DNA from 4 places in the Alicyclobacillus sp. SO9 genome. Region 3 is predicted to be linked to each of the others. Evidence: riboswitches for the same ligand, from Rfam matches in the RefSeq annotation. Region 3 holds a riboswitch; each other region holds the start of a gene.
The links. A riboswitch is a leader RNA that binds a small molecule or an ion and turns the genes downstream of it on or off. The one in region 3 is predicted to bind cobalamin.
Positions count from the first base shown of each region.

Region 1: another riboswitch for cobalamin. It lies ahead of GI364_RS04055 (cobyrinic acid a,c-diamide synthase CobB); the one in region 3 lies ahead of GI364_RS05475 (ABC transporter substrate-binding protein).
Region 2: another riboswitch for cobalamin. It lies ahead of GI364_RS04095 (ABC transporter substrate-binding protein); the one in region 3 lies ahead of GI364_RS05475 (ABC transporter substrate-binding protein).
Region 4: another riboswitch for cobalamin. It lies ahead of GI364_RS08320 (ribonucleoside-diphosphate reductase subunit alpha); the one in region 3 lies ahead of GI364_RS05475 (ABC transporter substrate-binding protein).

Region 1 covers NZ_CP066339.1:902,397-910,427, forward strand. The annotation lists gene GI364_RS04035 (ABC transporter substrate-binding protein) at 1-271, shown strand, start outside; gene GI364_RS04040 (carbohydrate ABC transporter permease) at 340-1,260, shown strand; gene GI364_RS04045 (carbohydrate ABC transporter permease) at 1,323-2,087, shown strand; gene GI364_RS04050 (glycerate kinase) at 2,258-3,376, shown strand; cobalamin riboswitch at 3,632-3,816, shown strand; gene GI364_RS04055 (cobyrinic acid a,c-diamide synthase CobB) at 3,971-5,431, shown strand; gene GI364_RS04060 (cobyric acid synthase) at 5,495-7,051, shown strand; gene GI364_RS04065 (hypothetical protein) at 7,089-7,895, shown strand; gene GI364_RS04070 (purine-cytosine permease family protein) at 7,967-8,031, shown strand, end outside.
Region 2 covers NZ_CP066339.1:912,169-920,199, reverse strand. The annotation lists gene GI364_RS04120 (histidine phosphatase family protein) at 1-645, shown strand, start outside; gene cobD (threonine-phosphate decarboxylase CobD) at 624-1,781, opposite strand; gene cobS (adenosylcobinamide-GDP ribazoletransferase) at 1,795-2,586, opposite strand; gene cbiB (adenosylcobinamide-phosphate synthase CbiB) at 2,562-3,533, opposite strand; gene cobU (bifunctional adenosylcobinamide kinase/adenosylcobinamide-phosphate guanylyltransferase) at 3,542-4,165, opposite strand; gene GI364_RS04095 (ABC transporter substrate-binding protein) at 4,210-5,211, opposite strand; cobalamin riboswitch at 5,366-5,552, opposite strand; gene GI364_RS04090 (adenosylcobinamide amidohydrolase) at 5,621-6,394, opposite strand; gene GI364_RS04085 (cob(I)yrinic acid a,c-diamide adenosyltransferase) at 6,398-6,967, opposite strand; gene GI364_RS04080 (cobalamin-binding protein) at 7,013-7,810, opposite strand; gene GI364_RS04075 (histidine phosphatase family protein) at 7,826-8,031, opposite strand, start outside.
Region 3 covers NZ_CP066339.1:1,228,963-1,236,993, reverse strand. The annotation lists gene GI364_RS05495 (MFS transporter) at 1-880, opposite strand, end outside; gene GI364_RS05490 (DUF420 domain-containing protein) at 1,054-1,509, shown strand; gene GI364_RS05485 (ABC transporter ATP-binding protein) at 1,557-2,354, opposite strand; gene GI364_RS05480 (FecCD family ABC transporter permease) at 2,351-3,370, opposite strand; gene GI364_RS05475 (ABC transporter substrate-binding protein) at 3,367-4,383, opposite strand; cobalamin riboswitch at 4,577-4,777, opposite strand; gene GI364_RS05470 (N-acetyltransferase) at 4,843-5,379, opposite strand; gene GI364_RS05465 (glycosyltransferase) at 5,517-7,181, opposite strand; gene GI364_RS05460 (phosphotransferase) at 7,193-8,031, opposite strand, start outside.
Region 4 covers NZ_CP066339.1:1,850,595-1,858,625, forward strand. The annotation lists gene GI364_RS08305 (flavodoxin domain-containing protein) at 1-516, shown strand, start outside; gene GI364_RS08310 (SDR family oxidoreductase) at 598-1,344, shown strand; gene GI364_RS08315 (CBO0543 family protein) at 1,440-1,979, opposite strand; cobalamin riboswitch at 2,139-2,335, shown strand; gene GI364_RS08320 (ribonucleoside-diphosphate reductase subunit alpha) at 2,563-4,749, shown strand; gene GI364_RS08325 (ribonucleotide-diphosphate reductase subunit beta) at 4,795-5,832, shown strand; gene GI364_RS08330 (PAQR family membrane homeostasis protein TrhA) at 6,213-6,857, shown strand; gene GI364_RS08335 (hypothetical protein) at 6,891-7,073, opposite strand; gene GI364_RS08340 (hypothetical protein) at 7,604-8,031, opposite strand, start outside.

The DNA.
Region 1 (8,031 bases), 330 kb from region 3:
AGCACAGACTATCCTAGCCACAAAGTTCTCTGAATTACCTACAAATGCCACAGTTGAAAATAACCCTGCTGTAAAGAAAGTCAGCCCCGTATTCAACATTGTAAGTAAAACTACATTTGTTTCGAGGCCCAGTCAAAACCCGAGTTATGCTGCCATTTCGCAGGCCATTTACCAAAATGTGAACAGTGCATTGTCAGGCGGAACGACTGTTAAGGCTGCCCTCAAAAAGGTACAGAGCCAGATTAAGAACACTCTCGGCGGCGGTCTATAAGCGAACAACGGAAGCAGAATTGAGGGGCGTCGTTCGCGCGCCCCGCTTCCCTTTCTGGAGGTGAAAGCATGAGTCAAGCAGTCGCCGCCCCAAGCGACTTGAAATATACGGATCGCCGGTCAGGATACCTGATGTTCCTGCCAGCCGGTTTGATTATAGCCGGTATCACCATCTTTCCAATACTTTATTCTGCCTATATGAGCCTGAATCACATCCAGTTAACACAAGAGGGATTGAAGGCGCATCCGGCAGGGCTGTCCAATTACAGCCTATTGGTTCACAGCGGTGTATTCTGGCACAGTGTGTGGTTCACTACGTACTACGCGATGGTAACCGTCGTGGTGGAGCTCCTGCTCGGAATGTTGATTGCTTTGGCTATCAACGGGGTTCAGCGCTTGAAGGACGTCTCCCTTGTTGTGATGCTCATCCCGTGGGCTCTTATCACTGTTATCTCGGCGCAACTGTGGTCCTATATTTACAATGGTGTGTACGGGGTCCTAAATTATATCCTGCAATCCTTGCACCTAATTGGCGCGCCCGTTACATGGTTGGGCACGTCGACAAGCGCAATTATTGCGATGATGATTGCGGATATCTGGAAGACAACGCCTTTCGTGGTCATAATCTTGCTGGGCGGACTGCAGATGATCCCGGTAGAATTCTTCGAAGCAGCCCATATCGACGGTGCGAATCGTTGGCAGATTTTCTGGTCCATAACGTTTCCGGCTTTACGCGGCAGCATCGCCCTTGCTGGACTGTTCCGTATCTTGCAGGCCTTTGGAGTCTTCGACCTTCCCTTTGTCTTGACTGGAGGCGGCCCCGGTACAGCGACTCAATCATTGGCGATTCTTGGTGAACAGGAACTGTTCAGTCATTTTCGCTTTGGCGTCGGATCGGCCATAGCTGTCAGCACTGTTATCCTTGTCTTGCTCTTGTCCCTAATCTTCCTGTCAGCGTTTCGTTCGCTCGTAGAGGAGGATGCCGTATAATACAGAGCAAAACTCAACGCGTAGTCGGTTATGCCGTTTTAATTTTCTTTTTGATAATCATTTTGTCGCCGTTTTACTGGATGATCATCACTTCGTTTAAGCCAATCAATAGTATCAGTGCTTATCCGCCGACTCTGTTTCCCCAGCACTGGACCTTTAGCCATTACACTCAAGCTTTCGGGGAATTTCACTTTACGCACTACATCGTTAACAGTGTCGTTGTGGCAGTAGCCACAACCTTTCTGGTATTGATGTTCGCGAGTATGGGCGGATTTGCAATCGCTCGCCTTCCTGTTCGGGGGAAGACACCGGCTTTAATCACACTTCTCGTGATTTCTATGTTTCCCCCGATTGCTATCGTTACGCCGCTTTATGCGATGATGCGAGGGCTGAACTGGCTCAACTCTTATCAGGCCTTGATTATTCCCTATACGGCATTTAATCTGCCCTTTGCTATTTGGATTCTGCGCAATTACTTTCTTCAAGTACCTGGTGCATTGTACGAAGCTGCGAAGATGGACGGAGCCAATGCATTTCAAACCTACTACCGCATTTTCCTGCCGGTGACGACACCGGGGATGTTCACGGCAGCCGTGTTCACCTTTGTAGCCGCCTGGACAGAGTTCTTCATGGCGCTCGTCTTCAATCCTTCGGATTCTATGCGTACAATTCCGGTAGGAATCGCACTGTTCAGCGGCCAGTACAATGTGCCTTACGGAACGATCTTCGCAGGCTCGGTAGTGTCTGTCATCCCTATCATTATATTGGTTATTATATTTAGAAAATGGATTGTTTCAGGCTTGATGGCCGGATCTGTAAAGGGATAATGCGAATGACAAATTACGTTTTTCAAATTGGGACAGCAGTTTGTGAGCAGTTATGGACTGAATCGGTACCCTCTCTTCACGAATACTGAAGAGAGGGTACGAGATTATTTTTCACCTCGACAGATGAGATTCTAAACCGTACCGAAAAACTGTATGAAGAAGGGGAATCTATGAAAGTTGTTGTTGCTTTGGATTCATACAAGGGAAGTTTGACCGCTGTGGAAACCTGTAATATCGTTGCCCAGGCTGTTTCGGAAGCGATACCGGAAGTTGAAGTCATCAAAGTTCCAATGGCTGATGGAGGTGAAGGGACACTAAGCGCACTGGTTCAAGCTTCAGATGGTTTCAAAGTTCCTTTGAAAATCCTTGGACCTCTCCTGCAGCCAGTAGACACATATTACGGTGTTCTAGGTGATAACAAGACAGTTGTCATTGAGGCAGCAAGTATTGTTGGGTTGACGATGATTGAAGAAAGTCAACGTGATGTGATGAGAGCATCCACCTACGGTATGGGGCAGACCCTGAAATCTGCCTTGGATGACGGGTATCAAAAGTTTATATTTGCGCTTGGTGGAAGCGTGACCAACGACGGCGGGTTTGGATTTCTACAAGCACTTGGGGCGAAATTTCATAATGCCTCCGGTAGAGAACTAGAACCCATTGGAGCGTCTTTACCCGAAATCTCCAGCATCGATTTGATTGAATTAGACAAACGTCTCTCTGATTGTGAAATTCATGTTGCGAGTGATGTGGATAATCCTCTGTGCGGAAAACACGGAGCTTCTGCGGTCTTCGGTACTCAAAAAGGCGCCACAAAAGAAATGATAACATTCTTAGACAACGGGCTGGCCAACTATGCATCATTATTAGAAACCGCTTTGGATAAAACCCTTCAAAACAACCCTGGTGCAGGTGCCGCCGGTGGTTTAGGTTTTGCCCTCATGGCAGTAGGCGGCAGGGTCCAATCCGGTGCTAGGTTAGTCGCTAACGCTACGTCTTTAGGAGACCAACTAGAGGGTGCGGATTACGTTATCACTGGTGAAGGTCGTACTGATGAACAAACACAGTTTGGTAAAGTTCCAGTTGTAGTCGCTCAGATGGCTCATGAACATGGCGTAAAACCAATCTTACTTTCAGGGAGCTTGGATGGACACTTGGAAAGTTTGCAGTCTCATTTTGTAGGTCTTTATTCTATTATTTCTAGACCTATGACGACCTTTGAAGCGATGTCCAATGCAAGTTCACTCCTTCACTTTGCAGCACGAAATCTCGCTACGCTATTGCGTTGACAATACCCATGACAGACATCCTCGTAAGGATAGAGCTATGCATTTATTTCAAAATGGTCTATCCATCTTGCTTTGTTAAGGAAACCGTGAGAGGGAAAGGTCGTGCTTTTTAGGAATCGAGATCATTATGAGCGTACAGATTAAAGGGAATGGATGGGTTAACTGTTCATCTATTATCTACATTGTGATTACAAACGTGGTATACTAACAGCGATGGCGACAGTCATTGTATACATCGACTAGACTATAAGCTTGAAGTGAAAAGATTCAAAAGGTTCTCATCAGATGGATGAGAGTAAAGAGGGAAACCGGTGCAAATCCGGTGCGGTCCCGCCACTGTAAAGGGAAGTCCTGATAAAAAGCCACTGAGCGCAAGCTTGGGAAGGAAACCAGGATGATGAACCTGAGCCAGGAGACCTGCCTTTTGAAAAACACCATGTACCTACGGTCGATAGGGGGGTGTTGGGCGAGCCTTTGTATTAGGCATCATTGCAAGACGCACAACTCCTCATTTGAGGAGTTTTTATTTTTATATGGCTTCGTATAACTCATAACTCGCGAAATTGAAAGTTTACGGTGGAGAGGAGAATACCATTGAACCGAACGGACAGGCGACCGCGAATTGTTATAGCGGGCAGTCATAGCGGGACAGGAAAGACCACTCTGTCCATTGGCCTGATGGCCGCTTTTTATCTGCGCGGATTTGTTGTGCAAGGCTACAAAGTTGGGCCGGATTTTATAGACCCGAGCTATCACACAGGAGTAACGGGCCGTCCATCCAGAAACTTGGATGCGTACATGTGTGCTCGTACTGTGGTTGAGGAAATTTTTTATCGAGGCAGCAACGATGCAGACATCTCTGTTATCGAAGGTGTGATGGGGCTCTATGATGGGAAAAGCTCTATGACGGAGACAGGGAGTACGGCGGAGTTAAGTAAATGGATTGATGCCCCCGTCGTTCTATGTATCGATGTTTCGGGCATGGCCCGTAGTGCTGCGGCCACCGTATTGGGATATCAAAAGTTTGATTCCGCCGTCAATATCGTGGGAGTGATTGCGAATTATGTCGGGAGTGCAGAACACTTCGGGCTAGTTCAAGAGGCAATTGAAGAGAGCTGTGATGTACCAGTGTTAGGTTATCTTCCGAAAGTAGCGGAAATCGAGTTACCCGAACGACACTTGGGATTAATTCCGGCTGTTGAACGAGGTGAACTTGATTCATTGTTTGACCGGTTGGCAAGTCAGATAGAAAAGACCGTCGATTTAGATGCAGTTCTTACAATCGCTGGAGCAGCCTCTCCAATGTCTCAGCCTACGAGCTCTATTTTTAACGAATCCGTCCAATCACGCTCTTCAATAAGTAGTGAGACCAGCGTCGGTAAAGAAACTTTAGGCAAGGTAGTCATTGCTGTAGCCAAAGATGCAGCTTTTAATTTCTACTATCCGGAAAATGTTGAATTACTGGAATCCCATGGGGCGGGCATTGTGTACTTTAGCCCATTGAATGGAGAACCAATTCCAGACGAGGCGAGGGGTCTATATGTTGGCGGAGGATTCCCAGAAGAGTTCGCACAAGAACTTGCTCATCAGACTTCGGTATTCGAGAATTTCAGAGACCAAATTCTGGAACACGAGCTTCCTACTTTTGCAGAATGTGGTGGATATATGTTTTTGTGCAACACTGTCACGACGCACGACGGAAGGACTTATCCGATGGTTGGCATTATTCCGGCAGATATCTCGATGGAAGGGAAGTTGGTAGGGTTTGGTTACAGAGAGGTAACGGCGATTCAAGACACCGTCTTGCTGCGAAAAAATGAAACCGCACGAGGTCATGAGTTTCATTATTCCTCCATCCGTTTTCGTGACGAAGTTCATGCTGAAATACACGTCGCATATAAGACTCTCGGATTCCGTGCTTCTACCTATGAAGGGTATGCTAATGGCAATTTGACAGCTGGCTATACCCATCTACACTTTGCCTCCAATCCACACATAGCAAAGAGATTTGTAATGACTTGCCGCAAATTTAAAAAATCTCCTCGGTTCAGTTAGAGGTCGGAGGGTTAAGTCCGCACACAGTGGCATTTTAGTCAAAGATGGAGAGGAAGATAAGGATTGCGGAGCTTGATGATTGTCGGCACAGCGTCGAATGTAGGGAAAAGTATTATCTGTACGGCCCTGTGTCGGATTTTCACACAGGATGGACTTCAAACAGCTCCGTTTAAAGCACAGAATATGTCGCTCAATTCCGCAGTAACACCTTCCGGGCGTGAGATCGGCAGAGCACAGGCTGTACAGGCGGAGGCTGCTGGGATTTTACCGAATGAGCATATGAACCCGGTCTTGTTAAAGCCAACAGGACATAGGACTCAGGTTGTTGTTCAAGGGCAAGTCTATGACACCGTTTCTGCGCAGCGATATTTCAGTAGTAACAAGGCCCGCCTGTGGGATGCTGTCGTAGAGTCATATCACTTTCTTTCTAAGCGCTATGATCTCATTATTATGGAGGGTGCCGGAAGTCCAGTTGAAATGAATTTAAAAGAGCGGGATATTGCCAATCTCAAAGCAGCAGAACTGGCAGACGCCTGTGTAGTGTTAGTTGCAGATATTGATAGAGGAGGTGTGTTTGCATCGGTCGTTGGGACGCTCCAGCTCATGACTGAAGAGGAACGACAGCGCGTAAAGGGAGTAATTATCAACCGATTTCGAGGAGATCCCGAACTTTTTGATGATGGGGTTAGACTGCTGGAAAGTTATACAGGGATTCCTGTTATCGGCGTCATTCCGTACGTTGCCAACATTGGTATTGAAGAAGAGGACTCGATGGGGTTGGAAAGGTTCCGTGAGTCAACAGAGCGGCAGACAAATGACCACAGGTTGCGAATTGGAATTATAAAACTTCCTCATATCTCAAATTTTACGGATTTCGATCCATTGTTCCTAGAGCCTGATGTGGATGCATCTTTTGTCACTTCGCCCCACCAACTCAGTGATGTTGATGTCGTTGTCTTGCCCGGAACAAAGAACACAATGTCGGATTTGTTGTGGCTTTGGGAATCCGGATTAGCGGAATTTCTTCAAGGGATGGATGAGAGTAAACAATTTCTCTTAGGAATCTGCGGCGGCTATCAGATGATGGGAGAACGAATTCGTGATCCCTATCATCAAGAAGAGGAGGATATCGATGAAGCTGTTGCACTAGGTCTGTTTCCGTTTGAAACAGTGCTTACAAAGGAAAAGCAAACCGTGCTCGTTGAAGGTGATCTGTCGAAAATCTATGCCGGAATCAAAGTCACGGGTTATGAACTGCACATGGGGAGGACAACTCATCTCCAGTCTTTAAGGCCGTTTGCCCGTATCAGACCGGCTCAGCACTCGGACAATGGACAGGTAGAAATTACACAGGGGGACACACTGCAGACGCGTCAGGGTGGTGCTGTAGATGGGGTAGTATCTGAGAATGGAAAGACAATAGGGACGTACCTCCATGGAATTTTACATAACGACGAATTTCGAATGAGCTGGCTAAACCGGGTCCGAGCGAGCAGAGGACTCCCACCCAGGTCACAATCAATTTTGGTTTCGCAGTCAAGGGAAGCTGCCTATAACAGTCTGGCGAATACAGTTCGCCAACACCTGAACTTCTCTTTGTTGTATGAGTTTCTCCGGTAGTTTAATAGAAAAATAATTGAGATAAGGTGGTGTATTGTTGCCAAATTGGAGTGAATTCTATCAACAGCTACAACAGCGTCAGAGTGTCAGCACCTATTTGATACGTTACCGTGATTTAACGTGTCTTCGGGTAGATGAGGGATACTTCCTCGTCATTGCCAATGATTCGTTGGGGGGCATTGGCGCTAAGCCGCTTGATTCTGTTCAAGCTTCCCCTGAGATAGTTGGATACTTTGCGCTTCGGGTCCCGCTCATCGAACTTCTGGCTGTAGGCGCATTGCCCTTTCTCATCATTGACAATTTAAGTGTAGAGGCAAACCCGTATGGGGCGGCTATTCTTACAGAGATTCGCCGCGTCGCAGCAACCTTGGGACTGGAGGATGCAGTCCACTTTAATGGCAGTACTGAGGAGAATGTAGTCGTAGCGCAGACGGGTGTCGGTATCACGGTGATGGGGATTGTGGAAGCCTTACAGTTAAAGGAACGAGCGTCCAGAGCCGGGGATCTCCTTGTCATTGCCGGACTTCCTAAAAGCGCCCCGCACCATGATGTGAATCCAAGAGACCGTGAAATTCTTTCGTTTCAGGATCTCGAAACACTTCGAGCAGAACCAAAAGTTATCGACATCGTTCCTGTGGGATCAAAAGGTATTTCGCATGAAGTTGGGGAGTTGGCTCGTTCAGCAAAATTGCGAGCACAACTAGACATTGATGTGGGTATTTCGCTTCACGCCTCAGGCGGTCCAAGTACTTGTGTCGTGTTTTCTTGGCGTGGCCTTGATGTTGAGGAGTTGGTTTCGAAAATTGGAGCTCCATTAACGGTGATTGGACGGTTAATAGACTGATGAGATTTTCGATTGTAAATACTGCAGTCAACTGTAAAGACTCGTATAAAGAAGGGAGTTGAGGACCAGACGTGAAGCAAAATCAGCTTTGGAAATCAGAATTGAACGGTGTGAATGTGATTCAAGACGACGAAAA
Region 2 (8,031 bases), 320 kb from region 3:
AATTTAGATTACTACATGATTGGTCAAACAGACAGTTCTCTGGGAAACATCGGACGCAGCCAGGCTACGGCAGTTGCTGTTCGGTTAAGAGAGACTCCTTTTAAAGTAATCTATTCGAGTCCGCTATCGAGAGCCAAGGAAACTGCTGAAGCTGTATCAGAGGAAAATATGTATCACCCGACAGTCATATTTCATGAAGACCTACAGGAAATTCACCTAGGTGAATTTGAGGATGTTTCTTCATTTGCAGCTTACGAACAACACCGCGAACTCATGGATAAAGCACTTGCCCCTTCGCTCGATGATTTTTCTTTTCCAGGAGGAGAACTCCGCTCTACGGCAGCGGTACGTTTTCAAAACGTCATCTTGTCTGTTGCATCTTCACATCCTCATGATGAGATATGCATCGTCAGCCATGGCGCTGTAATTGGAAGTTGGCTAGCATCCGTTTACGGTAAACCGTTGGGAGCTTTTCGCCAATACCAACCCAGTCACGCTTCCATTAGCAAAGTTCAAGTATCGTTACAATCTATTCTCCAAAATCAGAACGACGAGAGGAAACAGGAAGTCCATGGTAAAGGTCAATCTGTCCATGTCACCATTGAGATATTTGACGATACCAGTCACTTGCAGCCGTCCAAATAGTCAGTAATCGCTTTGTATAATATTTCATTCTCATTATGAGTTCGAATTGCAACCCGATAGAAACTGGCACCGAGTCCTTCGAAATTCCTACAATTTCGGATCATAATGTTTCTGGTTCTCAGAAACTCTTCTACTTGACTTCCCAGTTCAGTATTCTTGAAGTGGAGTAAGAAGAAGTTGACTTTACCCATATATAAGGTCAGTTTCGGATGGGCTTCCCATAGTCGTACAACATGTGCCCGTTCTGTCTCAAGCCATTGATGTGTTTGTCTTTGAAATTCTCTATCTTTATATGCAGCAGAAGCAGCAACCTGGGCCAACTGGTTTACACTCCACCCGTCACGATACCGTTCTATTTTCTGAAACAACGTCGATGAGCCAATAGCAAAACCAAAACGAAGTCCTGGTATAGCGTAGAATTTTGTTGCAGAACGAACAACAAATAGCGATTCAGAATCAGTCGCTTTCGGTATAGCTGTATACCTTGTTTCATCGGATAGAAAATCGAGAAAAGACTCATCTACAATGACACGAACCCCCTGTTGCATCCATTCTTGAGCCAACAGGTACCAACTATCTAAGTGAAAGCAAAGACCCGTTGGATTATGGGGTATATTCAACACCACTACATCCCCTGTACGCAAAACCAACGTGTAGCGTCTAAGTGATTGTTTCAGCATTTCGTAATTATAAAGTTCAGTAGGATTTGGTGCGGATTTGCCCTGTACTCGCCAGAGGTTGTCTTGGGTCTTCCATAAAGGAACTTGCAACACAGGAATCCCATGCCTTTTTGCTGCTCTTTTATATTCCGAGAAAGCCGGTTCAAAAACAACAATACGTTTTGGATTCAACGCTTTGAACAACAAATCAATGATCTCACTCGCGCCGTTGCCTATTAAGAAATGTGAACTCCTGAGACCAAAGTAATCTGCTAAAGTATTCTTTACTTCACTTTGGGTTGAATCCGGATAGTGAACTATCATTGGAAGCGCACGTTGGATCGCAGTTGTAACGGAAACTGGTGGTCCGAGAGGGTTAATATTCGCACTAAAGTCCAAGACGTTGGTGGGATGAACCCCCATTTGCTTTGCTTGATGATAAATCATTCCACCGTGATTGAACGATTCTTCAGTCATAAACTTGCTCTCCTCAGCCATGAAAAAATATGTAGAAACCCCAAACCCAGCCCAACCATTCTAAAATTTCATTTAACGCACCATAAGTGTCTCCGGTCATTCCGCCAAATCGATGGCTTAAGTAGACCGTAATGAGGATTGACAGCACAATCAGTCCAAGCATTAACCCAAGACCTAAGAAGACTGAATTCAGTCCAATTGAGAGCAAGCCAGTAATCGCGATTGAATACGCGAGGGACTGATAGGAAATTTTTTGTGCAAACATTCCAGCTAGTCCATCTTTCCCGCGTGCAGATGGAGCGATTGCCATCGCGACTACCATGCCGAACCGGGATAACACTGGCACGACGATAACAACACCCCAAGCATTGCCCGGAAGCGAATAGAGTACTGCTGCCTTTCCTAGATAGACAACAATGGCACTGATTGCGCCCATGGCTCCTACACGGCTGTCCTTCATGATTTCCAGTGCCTTATCCGTCGACTTACGACTACCTAGCGCATCGAAGGTATCCATGAGACCATCCAGATGAAGAGCTCCCGTGAGAAACGTATACACCATCAAAGACAAAGTCGTGCTGATGATATTTGGAAAACTAAGGCGAAGGGTGTCCTGTATTCCCCACAATATTAAGCCTAACAATGCTCCTACCAAAGGAAAGAAAGGTGCTGTCTCACGTATATCTTTTTCGGACACGTTTCTGAAATGAGGAACTGGGATAATCGTTAGGAATTGGACTGCGAGCAGGATTCTTTTCCCGGTTTGCAAAGGAAGCGTTATCAAAAATGACATCCATTTTGACACAACAGCCCACCCCCAATCATAAGTCCTATCAGAATGACGATATACCAGGACACGCGGTGCATCAGTGTCATCGTAGTGAGGATATCCATCGAGGACAAAGGACGGACGCTATCTCCCATTGTTGCACGTTCACTTACAACGCCCTGGTAGAAATTCGTGCCGCCCAGTCGGACAGATAAAGCACCGGCTACCATGCTCTCGGGTATGCCTGCGTTCGGACTTGGGTGATGAGGCGAATCTCTGCGGAGCATGTTCCAAGCCCCCTTTAAGGAAAGACGAGAAACGTAGACGGCGGCAGATAAGAGAATGATGGTCAAACGCGCCGGTAGGTAGTTCAGCACATCATCTAGTCTGGCAGACGCGCGTCCAAAGTAGAAATAGCGTTCATTTCGATATCCAACCATAGAATCCAGGGTATTCGCGGCTCTGAAAGCCAGAGCCAAAGGTGCACCTCCAAGTACACCAAAAAACACAGGAGATACAATCGCATCAACAATGTTTTCTGCCACAGTTTCGACTGTGGCACGAATTACTTCACTCTCGGAAAGGTGCTCAGTATCTCGTCCAACAATCATTGCAACTTCTATACGAGCAGCTTCTAGTCCCTGTTGTGTCAAGGCGTGATAAACAGACTTCCCTGCATCCGCGAGCCCTTTCCACGCAATGGTTGTTGAAATGAGCCAAATATTCAGTATCATCCATACGATTCGTTGGATATGATAAATCCAATGTAATACCAGAAAAGGAATGAACCATGATAATCCAACCGTCAAAAAAGTTAGACATGCACCTAATGCTAGCCGGGTGCGTGGATGACTACTGTAGGGAGCGAGGTTCCACTTTCGTTCCCAGTATGAAATCCAGCGCCCAATGAAAATAACAGGGTGAGGCAACCCCTGAGGGTCACCTACTACCTTGTCCACAAACATTGCTATCAAGACTACCATAAAATGATTTACCACGGGGTTCCCAACTTCCGAACGTCTACCGCAATACCCGCTACCATCAGATAGACAACATCCGCAACGGCAGCAACAGATTGATTGAGCACCCCCAGCCTATCACGGTAAAGACGGGTCATCGCATCCACTGGAACAATTCCCTCGCCAACCTCATTGCTGACCACCACGACCTGACGTGGATGTTCTTGTAGCGCATGAACAAGGTCCTCAGTTCGCTGTTTGAAGGATGCTACCCCTGCATCCCCATCACCGTAAGACGCCTTGACCAATCCCGGACGAGAGGTACCATCCAAACAGAAATCCCCTTCATCTCTGCTCTGCGAGCCAAGAAACATCCAGTTATTAAGCAACAATGACAGGCAATCTATGAGAATAATCGAACTTTGTCGCTCACCCAGTACAGGTGGTACGTTCAGCGGTTCTTCAATGGTCATCCAGTGTGAAGGGCGCCGTGACTGATGTTGTGCAATCCGTGCTGCCATTTCGTCGTCCAGCGCCTGCGCTGTTGCAATGTACGTAACGGAACGATTCTCCGTGGTGGATAATCTCTGAACATAGCGCTCTGCAAAAGAACTTTTCCCACTGCGTGCGCCCCCGATGATAAGCGTGACTGGCACAGTATACCTCCTTTTCCAATTGCATTGAACAGGTGATTCTTTCCTTACTCATTTTTCGTAAATGTAATTGTAGGCAACGAAACTGATGGATGAAGAACATGAGCGACATCCTTTACTCCCTTGATAATATATTGAGACACCGACGAAAGACTGGCACCACTCACCGCATACACGCGATGATTTTTCACAGCACGCACTGTCTGAAGCTTTGAATCGTGAAGAAGTTTGTTCGCAAATCTCTTGTCACTGTTAGCCGTAATAATCACTTGCGGATTCATCTTGATAATCTCTTCATCCGTGATTTTATTCCATCCTTTGACCTTTGCTGCAGCGTTCACACCGCCCGCATCCACAATGATACTGTTCACGGTCGTCCCTTTTCCGGCAGCGAAGCCATACGAACTATAGTCTAAAACTGTTGGCTTCTCTTTCCTTTTTACTGCTGTTTGAATCTTCGCCAAATCCGTATTCATTTTCGCCACAAGTCTCTGAGCCCTCGGCTGTGCCCCTACAAGCTTGCCGGTCAGTTTGATATTTTTTTCAATACCGGATATGGAATGAAACTGCGTAAATTCAAAGACGGGAACACCAGCCTGTGTCAGCTGGCTCACCACACCCGCCTTCGTATACGAAGCTGCCAAAACGAGATCGGGATGAACGGCTAGAATTTGGCTGGCGTTTGCTTTTTGAATGGCCGTGATTCCTTTGGCCCAATGGATGACATTGGAATATGCCGGATTTGTTGCATAAGTTGTAACCATCGCGACATCTTTTTTGGGAACCAGTGCCGATAGAATCTCATCCGTTCCCTCTGTTGTTGAGGCAATGTGGTGAGGCTGTTTCGGGATTGTCCTCGTGTGCCCTGCCTCGTCCTTGATGGTGAGGGGATAAGTGGTGTTCTTTACGTTGGCTGATGGCGTGGATTGACCGGTGGTATTGGCAGTTGCATTTGCCGAGCGTTTGGGGGGCGTGCCGCAACCTACTACTAAAGCTGTTGTTCCAAAAACTACGATTGAGCCTACTGTCCACTTGCGAATTTCGTTCATGTTCCTTCCTCCCAGAGAAATGTGATGCCAATTTCCCTGCGAAGAAAATGCTCTGTCTGCCGACAGAGCATCCGTTGGTTATGTTCTACTAAAGCAGCAGTATAGAGGTGATTGGGACGCTGCCTCGTACACAACCGACGCCTCTCCGCGAAGGGTCTTGGTTGACTTCCCAGGCAGGTTTCCTGACTCTCAGCGCAGACAATATCGATACCTTCCCATCCTCAAAGGACAGTGTTATCGAGCTGCTTTCGTGCTGATTACAGTGGCGGGACCGTACCGGATTCTCACCGGTTTCCCTATTATCTCCACTTCATTGGAGCACCTGAAAAGTATGTTATCAAGTTATTTTTATCCTATTGCAATCAATAGTAGTTGTCAATTTACAGTTTGCTCAATGAACCTTGGTCTCTCACCGCCGTAAGTAACGAGTACCAGCATGCAGAACCGCATTGTATACTGCACTTCCTAAGGCTTGCCCAAACGTTGTTGCCAGTCCTGCATACTGAATTTCATTCATCGGCTTCTCATCATCTAGAGAACGATGACGAACTAGTGCCCGCTGTGTACTTCCTAAGAGAATTGCATCTGTAGATGTCCCCGTCGCGTGTCTTCCATCAGATACTCGGATATTCAAATCATAGAGTGCTGCGGTCTTTGCTTCAGTGGCTGTGATAACGCCTCCCACCAAAGCCTCAGGTCGTACGACCCCTGCAATCAGTGTAATTATATTGATAGTCCCAGGACTGTAAGACCGGTTCAGGTCGTCACTTGCCGCCATCGGTATTCTGACACTATTGGCCGTACCGACAGATACACAGGTAAGCAGCTCCCACTGTTCTCCTGTTCTTACTTCCCAGCCAGCATCGAGAACAGATGCGGCAGTAAGAAACCCGGCTGCAAGGGGCATTTTCTCTTCAGGTACGCCCACTTCTTTGAATCGGTCTTGCAAATCCTTTTCTGGCTCCATAGAACGATAAGATCTTTCAACTTGAAAGTTCCCAATGTATTGCGTCGTTTGTAGACCCCCACCATAGATACATGAACTGATACTACGAAAACCACGGTCTCCTTGCATAGAAATTGCACGAGGCAGAGAACGAATAATAACTTCTCCTGCCTCCCAATAGGAAGTTGGAGAAAGCAATGACCCTTGTGTATCGACGTCCAATACTGGAGTTTTCATTCCTCAACCACGAAACACGTCTGTGCTATTCTCATAAGGCACGTCGGACTGATGAACCCTGGCATTTGCCGTACGTGCCAGGACAAATAACAAATCAGACAAACGGTTCAGGTACTGTAGCGTTGGTTCGTGAATCGACTCTACCTGCATCAAATCCACCACTCGTCTCTCGGCTCTACGGACAACGGTACAGGCCACATGAAGTGCGGCTGAAGCTCGTACCCCACCCCGCACAATGAACTTGGTAACTGCATCTGCTTCCTCTTTAAACCGATCGATGTGCGGTTCTAGTGTTGCTGCGGCCATATCTGAAGTCCGAAATGCATAATCTCCAGCCTGCGGCGACGCAGCCAAATCTGCCCCCACATCCCATAAAGTCTGCTGCACATCAGAGAGTACGTCAAGGATATCGCGATCGCGTTCGATATCCAATTCACTCATCGCCAACCCAATAAAAGCTCCCGCCTCATCCACTGTTCCGTAAGACTCTATTCGCAGGTCATGTTTCCACCTGCGTTCTCTCCCAATTAACATCGTCTTGCCCTTGTCGCCGCCTCGAGTATAAATTTTCATTCGTCCATACCTCCATTCACAGTAATAGAGTTATATTTCACACTTTCAACCCCAATTCACATCAGATCCGGCAACCGTTTGAATGATTTTTGAGAGCTCATGCAACCTGTCAAAAAGCATCGGACCGAACTGGAGAATTTCACTGTTCAACTCATACACACGTCCATTTTGTACAGCAGGTAAAGTTTTATATCCAGGCCTTGACTCAAATTCTGACCTATCGAAAGGCTTTCCGCACCACGAAGCAAAAATGATATCGGGGTCCGCCTGCAGTACTTCATCATTTGTCACAACGCGCTCGGCAGCTTTTCTACCCTCTATGGATTTCTCACGGAAAATATCCTGTCCTCCGGCTGCTGTAATCAAGTCACTTACCCACCCCGTGCCACAGATAAGAGGGTCCATCCATTCTTCAAAATATACCCGTGGCGAATTGGGATTGTCTTGAACGATCGTTTGAATGTCATTTAGCTCCTTATGCAGTCGCACATTTAATTGCTCAGCTTTCTCAGATTCATTCACAAGATTGCCGAGAAGGGTGATATTCTTGAACAACTCATCAAGTCGATGGGGATTAAAATGAACAATCGTAACCCCAGTTGACACAAGTTCAGCTGCCAAGTCTTTTTGAACATCCGAAGTCAAAATCACGACGTCCGGCTTGAAAGACAAAACTCGCTTCATATTTCCAAACTTAAATCCACTGACTTTTGGAATCTGCATGGCCTCGGCCGGCCGTGTCGTATAGGCTGAAATACCAACGACTTTGTCAAGCGCACCGAGTTGAAAGAAAATCTCGGGTACTTCAGCTGCCAAGCAGACAATTCGTTCGGGATACGACATTCTACAAAACTCCCATTAAAAGTTTTCAAGTTGAACAACATGCCCATTTGGAATGATTTCTTGGTTCACTGGTTGCTGAATTGTGAGATTTTCCATGTTATCCATCAGATTGTGAAGCCCAAGGGTGCGAATCACACTGCCGTGACTTACGAGCAAGACGTGATCTTTCCCATAAGCCACTTTGATTCTCCGTAAACCTCCGTTCAGTCGATTTAGAAATC
Region 3 (8,031 bases):
TGCTTCGTTCATTCCCTGTACGAGGGACCCATAAGTGAGCTGTCAACCTGCCCAGCGTAAAAGTGAAATAGAACGCTGAGAGCACATATGATGCTGTACTAACGGAAAAGCTTTCTACCCGCACGAGATAAGTGGTCAACCACGAACCAACGCCAATTTCAGCCATCACGTACAGACTAATGGCAAGGATCAGTCCGTACAAAATTGGTGACCTAAAAATGGCGCCTTTCTTCCACTTTGTTGTTTCACGCACTGCTGTTTGCTCCTGTTCCAATCCTTTTTCTCGGGTAGACACGGTTGTTATGCGCCTCATGTTCAAGAATAAGGAAGCTAACAGAATCATCATTAAGAGAATTAGACTGACTTCATAGGAAACCCGCCATTGATGTGTACGACGAATGAGAAAAGCTGCGACAGCAGGAAAGATAACTGCGCCAACACCGTAAAGCCCGTGCAGCCAATTGAAGTACTTAGATTGCAAGTGCGGATCTTCTGTCATTTCAGGCACAACGTGGTTCACACCGATTTCCAACCAACCGCTGCCAATCCCTCCGAGCAAGAAAGCGAACAGGAGCCCTGTATAGCTCTGCAGGAGAACCGTGAAGAGCAGGGATACCGCCAGTGTTCCCCCGCCGCTTAACAACATGATTTTGGTCCCGAACCTTTGAACAAACGAACCCGCCAGAAAACTTCCTGCCAGATACCCAAGCGAGTTCGAGACAAAGATATTTCCGACCTGTAGATAACTGAGGTGCCAATCCTGCTGCATCAATGGCGCCGAGACACCCTTCAAAATGTCTAGGGCGCCAAACAGTACCATGATGGAGAGTGCCAGACTGTAGGCATATCTATGCTGCGAGAAGTCCGCGGTGCGGTGCAACCAAGTCACTCCTTCAGAAGTAAAATGAACTCATTCGAAAATACACGAGTAAGTCACAGCATAAAAGAAGGTACAAGAGGAGTAAAGTCACATTGGTCATTCTAGCACCACACTGGTAAAATATCTGTTAGTCACATTATTGACATAAAGAAGCTGTGGAAAGGTGAGCCTGAATGGGACAAGCAATGGCATGGATTAATGAAGCGTTTATTATCTCCAGTGCAATTGTCATGGCGTTTGGCTGGAGAATGATTCGCCAAGGCAAGAAAGAGGTACACAAGCGACTGATGTTGACAGCCTCTGTCTTGGCAGCACTATTTTTTATTACTTATGTATTGAAGACAGTCATTTTTGGAGACACCATGTTTGGCGGCCCCACGTCCATTGAGCCAGCCTATCAAGGATTTTTGCAGGTTCATTCGGTGCTTGCAACCGTCATTGCCATTCTCGGTATTATTACACTCCGATTTGCATTTAAAGGGGTTTTCCACAAACATCGCAAAATTGCGCTGTGGACCGTAAACGGCTGGTTTATCACCGCAGCCACCGGATTAGTTGTGTTCCTGTTGCTGTATGTAGTGTATCCGCCTGGACCAACAACCAACGTACTGCACGCTTGGCTGGGCTAAGCATGTTGTGCTGAAGCTTTGTTGTGCAAACTTGCTTGGCGTACGCCTCACGGCTGGCTGCTCACGTGAACTTGGGCTTGCCAGCCGGGGGTGCAACTGATACGGAGAGAACTGTCGAACGGATCGCGAAACATTTTCACATTCATATGAAACACCTCCGCTACCGCTTCCGGTTTCAGCACTTCTTCAGTTTTTCCTTGTGCATAGACGGCTCCGTGATTTAGCAGTGTCATATGCGAACAGTACTGAGCTGCCAGTTCCAAGTGATGTATTGCCAAGACAACCAAGTATCCTTCACTGGCCAGTTGACGCAACAGCTGTAGAATTTCAACTTGATAATACAAATCCAAATTTGAAATGGGCTCATCCAATACCAGCACTTCTGTCTCCTGAGCAAGACACCTGGCAATGGCTGCTCGCTGACGTTCCCCTCCAGAGAGCTGTCCCAGAGGTGTATGTACCAGTTCATCGAGATTCAACCGATGGATGGCTTGATTGACAGCCTGTTTCGATGAGATATTGAAACCTCCCCACGGACTTTGGTGAGCGTACCGGCCCATCTCCACGAACTCCCTCACCGTAAAGAGCACATCAACCGGCACCTGTTGCGGCAAATAAGCTAACCTGCGCGCCCGCTCTTTTGCATTGAGCTTCCCCAATAAATCACCATCCAACCATACCCGCCCGCTGTCAGGGCGTTCCACACCGGACACCAGCTTCAAAAGTGTTGATTTGCCTGCACCGTTGGGACCGATTACACCCATTAATTGCCCAGGCTCCCACACCGCTGAGATATCCTTTAGGGCGGTCCGAAAGTCAAGCGCTTCGATTCTAAGGGTACTCATATTTTTCGCCCCTGTCCGCCAAATTGTCTTCGCAATAAATACAGAAAAAACGGTGCACCTAAACAGGACGTAATAATGCCCACATTCAATTCTTGAGGCAGCACAATCGTTCGTGCAATGACATCAGACAACACCAGAAGCACTGCACCGCCAATGGCTGAGGCGGCAATTAAGACGCGGTGTACAGGACCCATCCAAATCCGAATCAAATGTGGCACAATCAATCCGACAAAGCCAATGACGCCGCTGACACTGACACACGCAGCCACTACGAACGCCGCGGTAATCAAGACAATTTGCTTAATACTTTGCAAGGGAACTCCAACACCTTCCGCCTGCTCCTCCCCGATGGACAAGATGTCCAGGGCACGGGCTTGGGTTAGATACACCACAAGCCCGACACCGGAAAAGACCGTAATCATCAGTGCATGGCCCCACGTACTTCCGTCAAGTCCCCCCATGAGCCAGAACAGGATGGCCTGCATGGTCTGTAATGGAGAAAGTGACAGAGCCAATGTGACCAAGGCACTGGACAGCGAACTGACAGCAACTCCCGATAAGAGCAATGAATGCACCGCTGTACGCCCGGCAATGGTCCCTAATCGGTAAATCAGGAAAACAGCAACAAGTCCGGTAACGAAAGCGCCTGCCGGCGTCCACCACTGGCTGCGGGAAGCCAATCCCAGGCTGATAACCACGACCGCGCCGAGGGAGGCGCCGCCAGAAACACCGATAATAGCGGGATCGGCCATTGGATTGCGAAACACCGCCTGCAATGCGGCTCCGGTACTCGCAAGCCCGGCTCCAACCATCGCTGCCACCACAAGGCGCGGCCAACGGATGGCTCCCATGACTACCGCGTCAGATGTGCGCTGACCGCTGAAGTATGCCCACGAATCCATTACGGCTTTTCCCACTGAAATATGCATGGGACCCAAATCCAGTTCGAGAAATGCAGCCACAACCAGGGCGGCAGATAAAACAGTTATCCCAACGCCGGCATGAAGTCGTTTCATTTTGTCAATTTGGGAATGTTGGCCTTAGGGTGCAAATCCTTGGCAATATCCCTGACTCCTCTCGGAAAGTATTGTGACAGGCTGTTTAAGTCTGCAGGGGGAACTGCGTAAATGCGTCTGTTCTTGACAAAATTGACGTCTTGCAGGGCCTTGTCATGAAGCAGTTTCTGTTTGTATCCCTTGTCTGTGCTGGAAATAATCATGACATCCGGATTCCACTTGACAATCTGTTCATCCGTCACTTTTTTCCAACCCGTGACACCTGCGGCTGCGTTGACCCCCCCTGCGTCTCTAATCATGTCGTTCACAGTCGTTTGACTGCCTGCGGCGTCCCCGTAAGAACTGTCGCTGATAACTGTCGGCTTTTTCATGCCCTTGACCGCATTCCCAATCTGCTTCAACTGCTGATTCATTGTCTTGATGAGTTGGTTAGCCTTTGCCGGTTTGTCAACTAGTTTTCCCATTATTTTAATATTTTTCTCAATAGCCTTTTGAGAGTTAAAACTCGCGAACTCATAGGTCGGGATTCCTGCCTGTTTCAACTGTTGAACAACACCTGACTGTGTGTACGAGGCAGCCAAAACCAGATCCGGATGCGCCGCAATAATCTGCTCAGAGTTCGCTTGATTAATCTTCGGTATCCCTTTCACAAAGCTCACAATATTGGATTGATTCGGATCCGCTGAAAACTTTGTCACCATCGCAATCTCACTCTTTGGAACCAGTCCGGACAAGATGGTGTCTGTACCCAAAGTTATGGAGGCAATGTGCTTGGGGGCCTTTTTAATGGTAATCGTGTGGCCCGCCTGGTCTTTCACAGTCAAGGGAAATTGGGTCTGTGCTTGCGGGGTCTGTCCCGCCTGTCCGGTTGCAGTTCCAGTTGAGTTTGTCGCAGTCTGGTTTCCCGTACTGACTTTGCTGTGACTAGCAGCTTGATTTACGGTTCCGCACCCCGCAACCAACAGGGCCGTTCCAAGAGAAGCCGAAATAACTGCTGCCGTTTTTCTGTTCATGAAAAAACCTCCCACGTATTTGTTCGAGACACAAAAGCTCTGAACAATGATTTCCGTGGCTTCGAAGAAGAACGCGGACGGTCAGGCAATCCGCACTCTTCCCCCTTCATAAGGAAAACCCTGCCATCACGGCAGGGTTGTGGTCGGTAGTTGGTATGTACCTCTGGCCACTCACCTTTTCCTCGAAGGCTTAAGCACACGCTGGCCTCTAGGCAGGTCTCCTGGCTCACAGCCACTCTAGTTGGCGCCTTCCCATTTCCCTTCGGAAACAGTGGCAGCCATGAGTATTGGCTGTTTACAGTGGCGGGACCGCGCCGGATTTACACCGGCTTCCCTATTCTCCCCTGACACGATGAAACGCTCGATGCAAAAAACCTTCACACCTAACAGTTGTTCATCCATTGGGGCACCCAAAGGCAACAAATTGTGATTTTATCGTATGCCAGGACCAGAGCCTTGTCAATGCTTCCACTGAAGCGAGGTTTCTGGATTTGCTACAAGACGTCCATAATACTTCATCGCTTGGAAGTTGTGAATCTCTCTGCAGATGTGCTTCATCATCTGCAGAACCTGACGTTCATGGGTTGGATCCGGGCTCCAGTAGTAAATGTCCATACGGAATACTTCTCCGTCATTGTCCCAGCGCGTATATTCAATGTTACTGGCAAGGCGAAAACCATTCTTTTCGTAAAACCGAATTCGTTTGCCGGTATCTGCGTTCTCCTCGTCCTCCGGCTCGACTTCTGCTATGAGTAACTTGCCTTTGGACTGAAAATCTCCTATGACCTGCCCGCCAATGCCGCGGCCTCTCGTACCTGGGTAAACGAGTAAGTAATCCAAAAATATAAAATCTGGATATTCCGCATACATCACCAAGTAATCTTCTGTTTCGCGTTTGCGATAGGCCGGCACGTGCTCCAGTAATGCCTCCATCTGGTTTACGTCTTTTAGCTCATGCTCTGGAAAGTAATCTGTCAGCTTCTCGTACCAGTCCATCCGTACCCCTCCTCGCGGTCGTCGGCCTTGTGAACACATCCACGACAGAACAGCAGCGTGCGTGTGGCCCTTCGAGGAACACACTCGTTCACAAGCCAAGCTCGAATTGGAGTTAGTTTCTGCTCTCACAAGCAGACTTATAAAGGCAATTTACTCCTGTTATCCGGCGTGTCTTCCAATTGCTTTCGCCATTTCTCAAGCCACGCCCGTTTTCGGATCTTGTCTGGAAACAAGCCCCTTGGACCAAGTTCGCTGAGCATGAAATGAAATGCCTCCAGGTGGTCTCCCAGCACCAGTCGTTCCCAAGGTTTGCCGTGTCTCTTCCCGTGCAACTCCCGCTGAAAGCGATTTTTGGACATCACATTGACTGGATGTACTGCTGCAACTTGAAACCCGGCCAGGATGGCCTTCACCTGTGCCAAAGGGGGAACTGCCAAGCTGTGTGCACCAATTGCTTCAATGACTTCCCTGTGCATTGCGTGAGGAACAGCGGTCATAGATGCGGCACCCAGGTCTTCTCGTTCCAGCGCCAGATTGAGAAACCTTCTGACCACAGTCACAGTTCCTGCTTGTTGACGAGTGGACATCACTTCGTCCAAATCATTTAACGCCACATCGGCTCGATCCATAGCGTGCACAAACTCCCGCAAGATTTGCGGCCCGAGAACAATGTCTCCATCAAGAAACAAATAACGTTGCGCTTGCCGCGTCAAATAGCCAACACCTCTGCCTACATCATGTCCCAGCGGCTCACCAATGCAAACCAGAGATGCGCCGTGGGCATTTGCAATCTTCCGACTTCTGTCAGTGGTCCCGTTACACACCACATGGATGTCATTCAGTCCGCTTTGCTTCACGTTTTGTATGACCTTACCAATCGTTTGTTCTTCGTTGTATACCGGAATCACGGCAAGGTTCAGCACTTCGCTGTGCGGCACAATGCCGCGTCTTACGGCCAGTCCTCTGCCTGCAGTCCATGGCTGAAACTGCGTTAACTCGGAGGGATCCGCAGTGATGTCCTCCTGAGGCGGTCTAGGCGGTCCATCCGGACTCACCCCAACGGTATCTGCCTCCACTTCCAAAACATCTCGCTTCCGGTCCAAATCTGTATAACCTGCCCGTGCGCCCCGCTGTTCCGTCAACAGTGAAATGGCTTCAAGACAATCGCCTACAATGAGACGGGACACTGATTTATCTTTAGGTCTTTTCCGTACCGGGTTTTTCGCGCCTACCGGGACTAAGTGGACTGCACTGACGCGGAGTCCTGCCATGTGCGCCTGAACTTGTGCCACAGGCGGCACTGAAAAAGCCTTCCAACCCAATTGTTCAACGGCCCTGCGGCTAAGCGCGTGCGGCACCGCAGTCAGGCTGCTGGCGTTCAGGTCGTCTCTGTCCGTGAGAATATTCACAGCTCGTTTTGCAACAGCTGTCATGTGAGAATAGTGCTTCATCCCGGGCATTGGATACCTGTTCAAGGCGATATCAACCCCGCCGTCTACAGCTTGCACATAGGGTTCCAAATCTGCAGGAGAAAACAGCATGTCGCCGTCTATGACGACGCATACATCACCCGTCGCTACAGATAAGCCGATGGCACGGCCAACATCGTGGCCGAGGCTCTCTGTAAATTCAATTAGTCGTGCCCCCGTTTCTCTTACAACCGCAGCCGTTCTGTCTGTGCATCCATTGGCTACGACCACAATTTCCGGTTTTCTCGGCCATCTTTCCAGCTTCCGTATCAGTCGGCCGATTGTCTTCTCCTCATTGTAGGCGGGAATTACCACGCTTAGCTGAGTGCTCACTGTCTCACCCCTTACCAGCCGGACCACGACCGCAGCCAGTCTGTCGCCTGCGCAAACCGAGCCGTGTCTGGATGATGGTCAAAGCTTCCTCGCTGAACCGTTGTTCTTTCAACCCTTCGCATGATATGCCGTCTCTTCTGCGGAAATGAAAAGAACCCAAAAATCAATTGCCTTTCCGGCTGAAGCAAAGGTTTGACTTCTTCATAACCAGCAAGAAGCCAACCCATGGCGTCTGTGTTACAATCTGCCGTCCGAATTAAAGCCGTGGCAAGTTCTGAGTAGGAACAGCCGGGTTGCACGCGATGCCAATTGACGAGGACCACCTTGCCTCCAGCAACAATCACGTTTGTATCACTGAGGGCTGAATGTGTCAGAACTGGGTTCATGACTGCATTGACAAATATCTGGTGCGTCCTGGAATTGCGTACAAGTTCACGACCCTCGTCACTCATTAATGACAGAGCCCGGACTTCATTGGCACTGTTCAGCTTGCGTCCAGCAGGATTCGGCACCTGGTGCAGGCGCGCAAGATTTCTACCCAGTTCCTGATAGTTTTCGGCTGTACGGACTAATGAAATTGCAGTTCCGTCCACCCAGTCTGCAACAATATATTTTTTCGAGCCGAAGACAGTGACAAACCGCTCGGCTGGTGTCTTGTGGTAGCGAGGCATCGCTGTATAACTGCAGGTATAGAGCTGTTGGAGCCTGTGTTCCAAACTCAGCAGTCCCACTTGTTGCTTGGGAATCTCCTTCAGGAAAACATCTCCTGCAGTGGTGTGTATGCGATACGCAGTACAGTCAGGGCGATTGGACGTTACAGGGCAAACCGCGGTCCCAACAAGTCCATATC
Region 4 (8,031 bases), 620 kb from region 3:
ATCACACTTGGTGAAGCCATTGCAGAAGGAGCCAAAGAGGTTTCTGGAGCAGAAGTCATTTTTAAGTCTGTTGACGAAACGGAACCTGATGAATTGAAGTCTGCAGACGCCATTATCTGGGGTTCTTCAGGCGTCTTTGGTGAGCCGAATCCAAAAATGTCGAATTTCCTGTCCAAATTAGGACAGTTGTGGTTCTTCGGTAATCTTCAAGGCAAGGTTGGCGGTGTCTATGCAACAACATCCACACATCACGGGGGTGTAGAGAATATCTGCAGAGCGCTACAAACTCCGATGCAACACCATGGGATGATTATCGTTTCGAATACAGGTCAGTTCAATGAAGATAGAGCAGTATACGGAAACCCGTATGGGGCCACAGCCGTGATTCCGGTTGAATCAGCAAAGGATGCACCAATGAATCGCCCTTCCGAGGCAGAATTAAAAATCGCACGAGAGTATGGTCGGTCTGTAGCCGAAGTAGCAAGGAAAATGACAGCCGAAATGGTACACGCCTAACAACATCAATGAACCGTTGCCTTTTCGAGGCAACGGTTCATTCTTGATAAGACCAGAAGGAACATTTGCATAAAGGGGTTACTGGAATTGGTTGAAAACAAGGTAGTTGTCATCACGGGGGCCAGTAGTGGTATCGGACAAGCTACGGCCATTCGTTTAGCACAAAATGGAGCAAAGGTTGTTTTGTCCGCACGGCGGGAGGAGAGGCTGACAGAGACTGTCGATCAAATTACGGCAGCGGGTGGGAAGGCGAGCTATTTCAGCGCAGATGTGGCTTCAATGGAAGACGTTCAGGCTTTAGCAGACTTTGCAGTCCAAACATACGGCACAATTGATGTTTGGGTAAACAATGCAGGGCTCATGCCACTTTCTTTCCTCAACAAACGTAAAGTTGATGAGTGGGATCGAATGATCGACGTGAATATCAAAGGGGTTCTCTACGGTATTGCGGCTGCCGTACCCATCATGGAAGAACAAAAGAGTGGGCATATCATCAACGTCTCTTCGGTTGCAGGACATCGTGTCGGCATGGCTGGAGCTGTTTACAGTGGAACCAAGTTTGCGGTACGTGCAATTACGGAGGGACTTCGTATGGAATTATCACCGACCTCGAATATTCGGGCGACGATTATCTCTCCTGGCATGGTTGAGACAGAGTTACTTACCACGATAACGGATGAGGATGCCCTGAATGCGTTGAAATCTCGGGCAACGGCACAGGCGCTTCAATCTGAAGACATTGCCGAAGCGATATTCTATGCAATCAACCAACCAGAAAGAGCATCTGTGAATGAAATATTGATCCGACCAACAACGCAGCTGTCGTAGTCGCAGACTCGTTTGAAAGGCGAGTTTCTCCTTGCGGAGCAGGGCGTTTGTCGATATTTCTGCAATAAAAATGTCCGCTATATCGGCAAAGTATATCATCGGGAGGAAGCCTTTAAGCGTTCAATAACCCATCGTGCAAAGATCGCTTTGAGCATGTATAACGGTACAGAGTATATAAACTTCCACGAGTACAGGACATACAGGTGAAACCTAACAAACAGCGGTTCCACCACAAATGCGACAATAAGTGCTGCGACCAACAATGCTACAATGAACGACTTCCATGTCCGAAAGTATTGGTAGATCAACATGTGCTCGACCGGTAAGACTGATAAGTCGACGGGAATGAGAGCTGGAATGAGAAACCATAGCAACTGATGCGGATAAGCCCAGAACAGTGAGTTTGTTCCCCATAAGTCGAGAAGGGACGAAATACACCCAATGAGCATGCCGTAACTGGCAATCTCATATATGCGATTTCGATCAGTTAATATCCACCAAATGACCCAGGGGACAACGGAAAGGGTAAGGAGAAACCACCACTGCCAAGAGAAGAGCGAGTGCTCAAGCCAGTAGTCATATGAGGTTAAGCTAAGATGTCGACGAGCTTGCTCCAATATCGCAAATGAATGCAATTATAAATCCCCCTGTTGTCTCTCTGTTTCTTATGGTGGAACAAGACCGTGCATTCATACGTGTCTATATGTGAAGGAACATCGAATTGCTGAATGTAGCGTGTGAAGTGACATAAATGTGTTGATAGACACCATATATAGTGCTAGAATTGCAAACACAACTTCATATGCGAACTTGGTGCCCAACTTTGTTGGGTGAAAAGGGAATCCAGTGAAAGTCTGGAGCGGTCCTCGCCACGGTAAGGTACGATGCAAGACTCTGGTGTTCAATCGCCAGCCACTCGAGTTAATCGGGGAAGGTGAGTCTTTGCAAATGAGTCCAAGTCCGGAGACCTGCCATGTTTGCAATTGAAAGTATGCCCACGAGGAGATGGGTAGGGCTTTGGAAGCGATCCACTTCGGATTTCATGTGGGAATCTGTTCAATCGTGACTTCAATAGCACTCCGTCCTCGATGGGCGGGGTGTTTTTTATTGCGCAAACCCAAGGAGGCGCTCAATGTGAGTATCCAGGAAGAACAAGCCGTATTGGACAAGCCATCGTCAATTCAGGTGGATTGGTCGAATCTGTTCAGCTTCACCGACATGAAAGAGGTCATTCACTCGGTCTGCCACGGTCTTGATGGTTGCCATCCAGAGGCACTGCTGAACGTTATACGAACGCAGTCTAGGGAGGGCATGTCTCAACAGGCCATTGTGAGGTTGGTCATTCAATTAGCGGTCGAAAAGACCTCGATTGAAGAGCCCAACTGGCAGTACGTTGCGGCTCGGCTACTGCTGTCGAGTATCTATCAAGAAGCTGCCGATAACCGAGGATTGGAGGCTTCTCCGTATACCGACTTTCATGCGCTCATTAAGAGACTTGAGGACATTGGTCGGTATGGAACTTACATTCGGAAGAAATACACCAAGGAAGAAATCAACGAGCTTGAGCAGTACATAAGGCCGGAACGTGACTTGCTGTTCAACTATGTCGGGTTAAAGCAACTTATGGATCGGTACGTGATTCGGGGGGAGAGCGCAGAGGTTCTGGAGTTGCCTCAAGAGTTGTTCATGGGTGTCGCTATGCATCTGGCGATGAATGAAGCGGGCAGGGTAGAGCGTGCCAAGCAGTTTTACGATGTCCTATCAAAGCTTGAAGCAACAGTTGCAACACCAACACTGAGCAATGCTCGCAAACCATTCCATCAGTTGAGTTCCTGCTTTATCGATATGCCGGAGGACGATCTCATTAGTATCTACGAAACGGATAAGGCCTTTGCCCGTGTATCGAAATTCGGCGGAGGGATGGGGATCTACGTTGGGAAGATTCGAGCACGAGGTTCAGCTATCAGAAATCACAAGGGAGCCAGTGGTGGAGTCATTCCATGGGTTCGGAATTACAACAACACAGCGGTGAGCTGCAACCAACTGGGGGTGCGCAGTGGTGCGGTCGCTGTCTATCTCGATGTTTGGCACAAGGACATTCAAGATTTCCTGCAACTCAAGACGAACAACGGGGATGAGCGACTCAAAGCACACGATATCTTCCCTGGCGTGTGTATTCCTGATGAGTTTATGCGGCGTGTTGAGTCACGAGGCAGTTGGCATCTCTTCTGTCCTTATGAGGTAGAGAAAGCTATGGGATTCCGTTTGGAAGATGCATGGGGTGAAGAGTTCGAACGTCGTTATCAAGCGTGCATTGACAACCCTGAGCTTGACCGAATTGAAATACCAGCTATCGACATCATGAAAAGGATCCTCCAGTCCACCTTTGAGACGGGAACTCCGTTTGTGTTTTTTCGTGATACGGCAAACCGGATGAATCCCAACAAACATGCAGGCATGATCTACTGTAGCAATCTTTGTACAGAGATCATGCAGAACATGAAGCCAATGCAGTTGACGGAAGAAACAGATGAGGATGGCAACATTGTGGTTCGGTACAAACCAGGTGAGTTTGTCGTTTGTAACCTCTCCTCGCTCAACCTTGGTCGGTGCAAGTCTCGAGAGGATATGGAACGTATTGTGGAAACGCAAATTCGAGGCATGGACAACGTGATTGACTTGAACTACTACCCAGTAAAACAAGCAGAAATGAGCAATCAGAAATACCGAGCGATTGGACTGGGTATCAGTGGGTATCATCAGCACCTCGCCCAAAACAAGTTTCTTTGGGAGTCTGAGGACCATCTAAGTCACGTCGACGAACTGTTTGAATGGATCAACTTCTTCGCTATCAAGGCCTCCATGGAACTGGCGATAGAGAAGGGCGCTTATTCACTGTTTGAAGGGTCCGATTGGCACACTGGAGCGTACTTTGATCTTCGTGGTTACCGCAGTCGACCAGATGGACCAGATTGGGACTGGCTTCGACATGAGGTACAGAGACACGGCATACGGAATGCATACCTGTTTGCCATTGCTCCGACAAGTAGTACAAGTTTGATTGCAGGAAGTACGGCAGGCATCGATCCTGTATTTGCTCGATTCTTCATGGAGGAGAAAAAGAACGGGGTCGTGCCGCAGACGGCACCGAATCTGAACTCGGACACATTTTGGTACTACAAAGAGGCGCATACCATCAACCAATCATGGAGTATCCGAGCTGCGGCTATCAGACAGCGACACATTGACCAATCACAATCGTTCAATCTGTACATTACGCCAGACATTCCAGTACGGGACTTTTTGAACCTATACATGGAGGCGTGGAAGTCGGGGCTGAAAACCGTCTACTACGTACGAAATAAGTCGCTTGAGGTCGAGGAATGTGTTGCCTGTTCTTCGTGATTGGCAAGCAAAAATTGAAGGGATATGGAGAAAGGGTGGATTTAAGTGGAACTGCAGAGAACAAAGTTATTTAACGAATCCGGTGACCGAGATTGGGGAAGCAGGCGGATCATCGGCGGCAATACAACAAACCTGCTCGAACTTAACAACGTGAAATACGACTGGGCTTATCGCATGTATCGTGCGATGATGAGCAACTTTTGGATTCCGGAAGAAATCCCGCTCGCAGACGATGCACGACAGTACGCAACACTCTCAGAGCATGAGCGCCGCAGCTTTAACAAGATTCTCTCGTTTCTGATCTTCTTGGACAGTATTCAGACCCACAACTTGCCGAACGTCAACGAATACATTACGGCGCCTGAGGTGAACTTGTGCCTGACGGTTCATGCCTTTCAAGAAGCCGTTCACTCTCAATCATACGGCTACATTCTGGACTCAGTTGTCAGCGCAGACGTAAGAGATGCGATTTACAACGAATGGCGCACGGATGAACATCTACTTAAACGGAATCAATTCATCACAGATCGGTATGAGGAATTTATTAACGATCCGAGTGACGAAAACCTTGTCAAAACTGTGATGGCGAATTTCATCTTGGAAGGCGTGTACTTCTACTCTGGTTTCAGTTTCTTCTTTGCGCTTGGACGCCAGGGAAAAATGCTAGGAACGGTATCCGAGATCAAATACATCCAAAGAGATGAATTAACCCATCTGGCCCTGTTTCGGCAAATCTTCCACGAGATAGCAAAAGAAAACCCACAGTTAATGACGTCTAAACTTCTTGAGGAGCTACGGGAGATGATGCGTCAGGCTGTGGAGCATGAAGTTGCGTGGGGGCAGTACGTAACGGACGGGCAGATTTCTGGACTGACCAATGAACTCATTGCCAAGTATATTCAATATCTAGCGAATCTTCGGCTCAAGTCGCTAGACATGGCTGCACCATTTCCGCAGGTCACCGAGCACCCGATGCCTTGGGTAGAACAATTCGCAGCGATGAACTCCATGAAGACAGATTTCTTTGAACAGAAGGTGACCAATTACACCAAGTCAGCCAACCTCAAGTGGGATGATCTATAAGAGAGCCTATCCTCAATCCCATTATGCCAGGTGGTATCAGGTTCTGTGACGTGGTTTTTGACTTTGCGATTCGGCGACGGGGTGTATTGTTCCCATGCTTGAAAGTGCGGCTGGACATCGCTGAAGGGCAAGTCGAATCCAAACAGTTGACATACCCTTACCTTGTTCGGAGCGTGGCCTTCCGGTATTACACTATGTGCTTTCAGGGTGATCTGCGTGGAGCAGCTTCAATCGTGAAACTCACGTATGACAGGTGGGCGTACCAAGGGATGCCCCACCCGTCGCCTGTGAGCTCGCTGTTGTGTTGTGAAATCCCTATCGTCTATTCTAAGAGAAAGAGCAGTAAACAACACGCCATTCAACCGGGGATTGATACTTTCATGGCAGAGACACATACGTTTTCTAAAGGTGAGGAAATAGCAAATGCGGTGACGCATGGCATTGGGGCACTGCTCAGTATTGCAGCATTAGTCGTATTAATTGTCTTTTCGTCACACTACGGTACTGCATGGTATGTAGTAAGTTTTACGGTTTTTGGCTCCACTATGCTGATTCTCTACACATCTTCCACCTTAGTCCACGCCCTGCCAGCGGGAAGAGGAAAAGACCTATTTGAAGTTTTTGATCACACTTCAATCTACTTTTTCATCGCAGGTTCGTACACCCCATTTACTTTCTTTGTGATTCAGGGCGTCTTGGGTTGGACCATCTTCGGAATTGTATGGGGCCTGGCCCTGGCTGGGACAGTATTCAAGGCGTTTTATGTTAAGAGATATCTTTTCACCTCGACCATTCTCTACGTCGTCATGGGCTGGATGATAGTTGTGGGGTGGCATCGGATCGTTCAAAATCTACATATTCATGGTATCGAGCTTTTGGTGGCCGGTGGGATTTGTTATACCGTAGGGGCGATATTCTATGTGTGGAGAGGATTTAAGTATCATCATTCTGTATGGCACCTGTTTGTTATAGCGGGAAGCGCTTTTCACTTTTTCTGTATACTGCTGTTTCTATTACCTCAGTAAGAGTTTTAATTCTGAAGAGCTTTGCCATTGTTTTCACGATGCGATCACAGATAAAGCGCTCAAGACGCTGGTAGCCAAGCCAGTGAGGAGTTGAAGCTGATACAGACGGAAGTCCATATCGGGCTTGGGTCCCAGATTGTCACCGTCATTCAAGTTCACATGCCGAAACCGGACCCGCATCTGCACTTTGAGGACTACATAGCCCATGCCAGCCATGGATATCATCCTAAGTTTCATATCCTGAGTCATGCTGAGTCTGGAGACATAAGGCCCCACAAAATAGGAACTAGGAATTGCGAACGGAAGAGAGGAGCGTTATCTCACAAGCCTTACCTTGGTCTTAGGGCGCTGTGGTGAGATATACCAATGTTGCTCGTCTCCTCCAGCCCTTGCCTAATAGGGAAGTGTCCTAGCAACTGGCTGTCAAGTTGCATGTCACAAAGGCAAGAGATAAAGATACAGAGGTGTGACACAGTGTAACATCTATATATAATAGGCCAATCATTGCGGGCTAAATCTGTTTTAACTTATTTGTGACATCCATCAAGTCTTCGCAGTACATATAAAGCTGACTAATCCCTATAGTAGATTAAGTCCACTACTTCTTCTTATAGACGCCAACACCATGAATTGAGAATAGGCCCTCTAATAGATGTAGACCATGAAATGTAAAATCTAAAATCTAAAATGTAAAATCTAAAATTTACTTTGAAGCGAAAGGTATGTACCCCGCCTGTAGCAGGGAGTCAGCGAACGTTTTTAGCAAAGATACGACTCACGAATGAAATCACTTCCGAATCTTGCTCAGCAAGATACTTGATTAGGGCTTCCTCGACTACATTGGACACCGTTGACCCTACAGACAGCACCTCGGCCGCCGTGGCAGCGTACTTACTCAGTGTGACGGTGATGCGTTTCGTGTCACCACGGTCTCCCTTTTCCGGGATTTGTTCGGCCGACCATTTTCGCTTTGTTGACTTCTGTGCCCTACGCTGCGCTGCACAATCTCTGCAGATGGAAGGATTGATGGCAGAGGGATAGAGTGCCTGGCTGATCGGTACATCGTGGTCACCTTCGTTACAATGAAACATCGTCGTATCGATGACATCGCTACTAGCGGGTTCTTGCTGAGTTTCGTTAGAGTGCAGGTGTGCATCTGTGCTAGTGAGTTCTT